DNA from 2 places in the Sporacetigenium sp. TC11 genome. Region 1 is predicted to be linked to the other one. Evidence: riboswitches for the same ligand, from Rfam matches in the RefSeq annotation. Region 1 holds a riboswitch; the other holds the start of a gene.
What was found. Region 1 has a riboswitch for thiamine pyrophosphate ahead of thiS (sulfur carrier protein ThiS). Riboswitches for the same ligand answer to the same signal wherever they lie in the genome.
Positions count from the first base shown of each region.

Region 1 (3,424 bases):
AGTATTATCTTTATTAGGATCTTCTACATTTACAGGTGGCTTAGGTGAATAAACTGGCGTTGATTTTGGCTTATTTTTCTTTTTTACAGGTGCCTTAACTACCACTTTTTCTTTTTCAACTATTAAATCATTTCCACTTATTCTGTAATCAGCTACTTGAAATGATTGTAAAAACATTACTGGTATATATACTTCATTTTCCTGATATATGGATTCTGTATCTGTAGGAACATTCCACCCATCTACATTAGTTACTTTGAGTGGTTCATAATGGTCATCTATTTTTGCAAATGATGCATACTCCTTAACTGCTATATTTTTTCCATTTACATTAAATATATAGCCATCTTCCATTTCTTTGTATTCCCCGCCTAATTTTTTTACAAATAGCTTTACAGGCATGTATTTTTCATTATCTTTAGTAAATAATTCTACACTCTGGGAATATGAACTATTCCCAAGGACCATTGATGATACTAAAGTAGCTACCCCCAGAGTAATAATTTTTCTTTTCATAATATTTCTCCTTTGTACAGATTAATATATTATAGAAGTTTCCGAGAAAACTATTACGTCTTTGTGCTCACTATTATATTCCCAAGCTGTATCTTCACCTTCCATAGGTTTCGCAATTGCTATTACCTTATCTAGATTTTTGTCAGGATTTAATTGATCTATCTTTTTTATTAAAAATTCTATTTGATACAATGCTTCTCTATCTTCTAATGTATCAGGCATTTTCATATCTATTTGTGCAAAATCATTTTCTTGTTTTATTCTTTTTATTTCAAATTCCTTTGGTATAGAATTTTCTAGCTTTTTAGTTATTAAGTTGTATTTTTTTAAAGTTATATAGCTTTTATCAATGTCTTTAGTATATATTATACCTTGACTTATTTTAGAAATATCTCCAGAATAAATTTTTGCATCATTTTGATTTTTAAATATGTATATTTGTGCTTGTTTTATATTTTTATCTTTTGTAATGGATTTTTTATATAGATTTTCAGATAAATAGTTTGCTTGGTCAGGTCTTATTTCATCTTTCATAAATATATTGTAAACTGACTTCTTTTGTCCATTTTCTTCAATTATATTTTCGGAAATAATCTTGTAATCTTGCTCTGATATTACTTCAAATTGCTGTGAGTTTACAACTTGTCCACTATTTTTCTTAAATAAATCGTCTACCCTAGTCTCCCCTTGACTTAATGTAAACCCTAGAGTGACAAATATCGTTCCTAGTATAGCGGCAACTGTTATTTTAAATTCACTACCCCTTAACTTACTCAATTTAAGCACATCCTTCTTAAGTATATGTATATATCTATTATACCAAAATTTTCTAATTAACAAATAAGTATCGGTATACTAATTCTGACATATGTCTACAATTATTTTTTTATTTTCTTAAAAATATGTTGATTAACTATTTATTATATGTTAACATCAAAAACAAATATAATAGTTATTCGCTAGGGGTGCTGGATAAGGCCAGCTGAGATAAAGACCCGTTAAAGTCTTTGACCCTTAACCTGATCTGGATAATGCCAGCGTAGGAAAGTGTATAGTATTAATATGTCATCTTGTACATATTTAGCACAAATCCTTATGGGTTTGTGCTTTTTTATTTTACAAAAAGGAGGTGCCTTATGATAGTAAATGGGAAAGTTTATTCTTTTGAAGGTAATATTACAATCTCTGACTTACTTAAAAAGCTAAATCTAAATTCAGATTTAGTAGTAGCTGAAGTTAATTTAAATATAGTTTATAAAGAAAATTTTAGTGATACAATTTTGAATGATTCTGATCGCATAGAAATTATAAGCTTTGTTGGAGGTGGATAAAATTGGATATACAAAAACTAAAAAATGCCAAAATTGGCATAGCTGGTGCTGGAGGTCTTGGTTCAAATATAGCTATAGCATTAGCTAGAATAGGAGTAGGAAATCTTATTGTTGCTGATTTTGATGTTGTAAATAAATCAAATTTAAATAGACAGTATTATTTCACAGACCAACTTGGTGTAAAAAAAGTATATGCGTTAAAAGAGAATATATTAAGAGCAAATCCAGATATAAATGTAGAACCTATAGATGTTTTGCTAGATGAAAGTAATATATGTAATATATTTAAGGATGTAGATATAGTAGTTGAAGCCTTTGATAATCCAAAATACAAGGCTATTATAGTAAATACTGTACTTAGTAATATGGATAAAAAAATAGTAGCATGTTCAGGTATTGGCGGTTATTACTCATCTAACTCTATAATAACTAAAAAGATAAATGATAGATTTTATTTAGTTGGGGATGGTTTGTCTGAAGTAGGTGAAGATGTAATGCCTTTAGCTCCTAGAGTTGGTATAGCAGCTCATCATCAAGCAAACATGGTTTTAAGGCTTATACTTGGAGAAGATGTTTAAGGGGGATTAATATGGATAAGTTAAAAATTGGTGGAATATCTTTAAATAGCAGATTATTTGTAGGTACAGGAAAATATTATTCTAACGGTATAATTCCAGACGTTTTAGATGCATCCGATTCACAGGTTATAACTGTTGCACTTAGAAGAGTTGATTTAAATTCTAGTGAAGAAAATATATTAAATTACATACCTAAAGACCGTATACTTCTTCCTAATACATCTGGAGCTAGAAATGCAGAAGAAGCAGTTAGAATAGCTAGACTCGCTAGGGCTTGTGGCTGTGGAAACTGGATAAAGATAGAAGTTATATCAGATAATAAATACCTACTTCCTGATAACTATGAAACTATAAAAGCTATAGAAATATTAGCTAAAGAAGGATTTATAGTTCTTCCTTATATGAATCCAGATCTTATGGATGCAAAAAGGATGGTAGATGCCGGAGCTGCTGCTGTTATGCCTCTTGGATCACCTATAGGGACTAATAAAGGTATTAGAACAGAAGAAATGATTCAAATATTAATAGATGAAATAAAAATTCCTATTGTTGTTGATGCAGGAATAGGAAAACCTTCACAAGCAGCAAAGGCCATGGAAATGGGAGCTGCTGCTGTATTAGTTAATACTGCAATAGCTTCATCACCAAATCCTATTCTTATGGCAAATGCATTTAAACATGCTGTAATAGCTGGCAGAAATGGTTATTTAGCTAAGCTTGGTGAAGTAAAACAATATGCACAGGCCTCTTCTCCACTAACTGGTTTTTTAAATGGAGGAGAATAATTATGAGTTTTTATGACGCATATTCAAATTATAAAGACTTGGACTTCAATGCTTATTTTGAAACTATAAATGACTATAACATAAAAAGCATACTAAACAAAGAAAAACTAGACACTATGGATTTTTTAGCTCTTTTATCTCCTAAAGCTAAAAATCATATTGAAGAAATGGCTCAAAAAGCTCACAAAATTTCAGTTCAACATCATGGAAAAAC
Region 1 covers NZ_JBYVNY010000001.1:600,182-603,605, forward strand. The annotation lists gene ACUSRV_RS02800 (hypothetical protein) at 1-516, opposite strand, end outside; gene ACUSRV_RS02805 (hypothetical protein) at 538-1,293, opposite strand; TPP riboswitch at 1,468-1,579, shown strand; gene thiS (sulfur carrier protein ThiS) at 1,653-1,847, shown strand; gene thiF (sulfur carrier protein ThiS adenylyltransferase ThiF) at 1,850-2,425, shown strand; gene ACUSRV_RS02820 (thiazole synthase) at 2,437-3,210, shown strand; gene thiH (2-iminoacetate synthase ThiH) at 3,213-3,424, shown strand, end outside.

Region 2 (3,424 bases), on a different contig from region 1:
CACTATCTTTCATTTCGCCCCATCTTGCTGCATCATCTGTATATTTATCAGCTAAGAACTTTTGACTTTCAATTACAAGGTTTTCATCTAATTCTGGAGCATGTTTAAGTAGTATTTTAGCACTTTCTTCTGGATTTTTAATAGCATAATTATATCCTTTAGATGTAGCATTTAAGAACTTCTTAACCATTTCTGGATCATTATCTATGTTATCTTCACTAGAAACTATTACAGGAGTATAATAATCAAGTGCTGGATCTAAATCTTTAACTGGTATATAGTTTATTTCTTCACCCTTTAATCTAGCTTCTATTCCTGTCCAACCTTCAAATATCCAAGCCATATCTATATGTTTTTTTGTTGCAGTAAAGAAATCATCATTACCCATATTTACAAGCTTTAGTTTAGAATAGTCTGCTCCTGATTTTTCCATAACAGCTTTTAAAACTGCTTCTTCAGAAGGAGATCCCCATCCTCCATACGATTTTCCTTCAAAATCCTTTGGAGAAACAATATTTTTATCTTTAGGAGAAGCGAATCCTGAAGTATTATGTTGAATCACAGTTGCTATAGCTTTTATAGGTAGTGGGTCTTCTGAAGTTTTTGCATATGTAACTTCCTCTTGATAACTTATAGCAAAGTCAGCCTTATTAGTAGCTACAAGTACAGGTGCAGTACTTTCTGCAGGTTGTACTATTTCAACATCCAAGCCTTCTTCTTTATAGTATCCTTCCTCTAATGCAACATATAATCCTGTATGATTAGTATTTGGAGTCCAGTCCAATACCACCTTAACCTTTTGTAACTTAGAAGTTTCTTTATTATCTTCTTTTTTATCTTGACCTGCACATCCAGATAAAAGAGATGCAGTTAAAATTGTACTTGCTAATATCGATATTAATCTTTTCTTAAACATATAATCACTCCTCATTCCAGTATACGAATATTTTTTTGAGAACTTCTGCTATTAGAACAAATATTATACTAATAAATACAACTATAATAGTTGATGCAAATACCTTATCTAGGGCATAAGCGCTTTTTGCCCTTAACATATAAACTCCTAATCCCTTATCTCCTCCTAACCATTCTCCAATAGTTGCAGCCATAATCATATATGTTACAGATATTTTAATTCCAGAGAAGAAACTATTCATAGCCATTGGAAGTTTAAGATGTGAAAAAATTTGCCATCTATTAGCTTTCATAGTTTTGAATAAATTTATGTAGTCTTTGTCTATTTTTTCTAGTCCATCTGCAAAATTTATAACTATAGGAAAAAAACAAGTTATCATAACTACTATTACCTTAGGTAATAACCCAAATCCAAACCATATTATAAGTAGTGGAGCTATTGTAATTGTTGGTACAGTTTGAGATATTACAAGTATTGGATATAGACATCTTTTAACTATTGTAAAAAAATCCATAATTATTCCAAGTAAAAATGCAAATATTACAGCAAGTATAAATCCAACAACACCTTCATAAATAGTTACTAAGGTATGATCCTTTAGAGTATCAAAATCTTCTTTAAAAACTTCTATTATGTCCAAAGGGGTAGGGATTAAATACTGTGGAATATTTTTAAACTCTACAACAAATTGCCAAATAATAATAATAGTTAATATAAAAATTACAGGAAGTATGTTTTCTTTAGTTTTATCTATGATTTTTAAGTTTTTCATTTATTGTAAGACCACCAACTTTTTCGTCTATTCTAGCAGTTGTTATAACCCTTTCTATTCCTAAATCAAAAGGTATTTTGTGAACCTTTTTTATTAAATCAAATACCTCATCAAATTCACCTTGTATTGTAGTGCTCATTGCTCCTATTTCATATTGTAGACCACTATTTTTAATATATTCAATTGCTGCATCTACTACTTTATATACCTCATCTTCACTAATAGCTGGTATTAGTGGGAAAACTGTTATATCTGCTACTACCATTTAAGCCACCTCTTCTTTATTATTTGTAATACAAAAAGTCCTATCCGACTTTGGATAAGACTTAAACCTACTTAATTTAGCAAATTTTCATCTCCCTCCGTTGGCATTACCCAATTCAGGTTCAAGGGTCGAGATTTTCAATCTCCTCTCAGACGGTTTACCGACTCCCCCGATATACTTTTGTTTGTAAAATGATTTCTAAGTTTTATTATATATTAAGTGTTTATTATAATAAAGACGTTATTTGTAAGTTTTTGACTAATTTTACAAAATTATTTTTAATTTGTGCTTTTAATTCATTTTCATCTATTTTTTTAACTCTAGATATATCATAATACACATTTTTTATATAGCTTGGCATTGCATATTGTCCATTAACCCACTCCAAGGCTGTAGGGCCATCTGTTTCTGCAAGTAACTTATGTATAGGTATATATTTAACTATTTCTTGAGTTAATTTACAATATGGGATATCTACGCTTACAGTAAAATAACATCCCATGTCTATAAGCATATTTAAAATATTTATATTACCACTATACCAGTGAATTATAGCATTATTTCCTACATCGTATTTTCTTAGTAAATTCACAATTTCTTCTTCTGAACCTTTTGTATGTACATTTATAACCTTATCGTATTGTTTTGCCTTTTTCAAAAAATACTCAAACACCTTTATTTGATTTGAATAAGTACTTTTATCTTCAATCCAGTGAAAATCAAGGCCTATTTCTCCTATAATCGGTGTTTCTATTATATACTCATCTAATTTTTCTAAACAGTCACCGTAGTTATTTGCATTGTTTGGATGTATTCCAAAAGTTGGTATTATTAAATTACTTTTCTTAGATATTTCCTTGTTTTCTATATAACTTTTTATATCCATTGAACAAGCTAAAGTTAGTATATTGTTTTTATTTATACAATCTATGGCTTCTGTAATTTTATTTTCATAAAAATCTAAATGATTGTGTGCATCTATATACATAAAACCACCTTATATTTTTTATAATATGTAAGGATCGTATATACTTCCCTTTCCTATACATTTTTCAATTTTTTTTATGTAAATAGCAGGTCTTATACCGTCTATTTCATGATAGTCTTTTCTACTTATTGTTGCATTATCTTTTACTACTCTTTGTTTTTTGTAACTTTCTGACTTTATCTTATCATATGTTGGCATCTTTTCGTAAGAAAAATCTCTAAGCCAATAAGATTTCCCATGTATAGTATAAGCTAAATTTTGTTTTTTTAGAAATTCTACAACTTCTTTCATGGAAAGTATAAATACCTTATCATTTTTCGAAACTCTTTTCATCGTCTCATCATATCCTTTTAAACACCCATTTATATCAGGTTCATAAGGTGAATTTTCATATAAATATTCATTATCTACAGGTATTATTAGGCTTTTTTCTAAATCAGTAAAATCTTTCAAAAATATATATTCATTATTTAAAAACTCCCT
Region 2 covers NZ_JBYVNY010000011.1:9,655-13,078, forward strand. The annotation lists gene ACUSRV_RS13835 (ABC transporter substrate-binding protein) at 1-916, opposite strand, end outside; gene ACUSRV_RS13840 (ABC transporter permease) at 921-1,688, opposite strand; gene ACUSRV_RS13845 (MTH1187 family thiamine-binding protein) at 1,663-1,953, opposite strand; TPP riboswitch at 2,029-2,134, opposite strand; gene ACUSRV_RS13850 (TatD family hydrolase) at 2,180-2,941, opposite strand; gene ACUSRV_RS13855 (patatin-like phospholipase family protein) at 2,960-3,424, opposite strand, start outside.
Region 2: linked by a shared signal. The riboswitch ahead of ACUSRV_RS13845 (MTH1187 family thiamine-binding protein) and the one ahead of thiS (sulfur carrier protein ThiS) in region 1 are both predicted to bind thiamine pyrophosphate.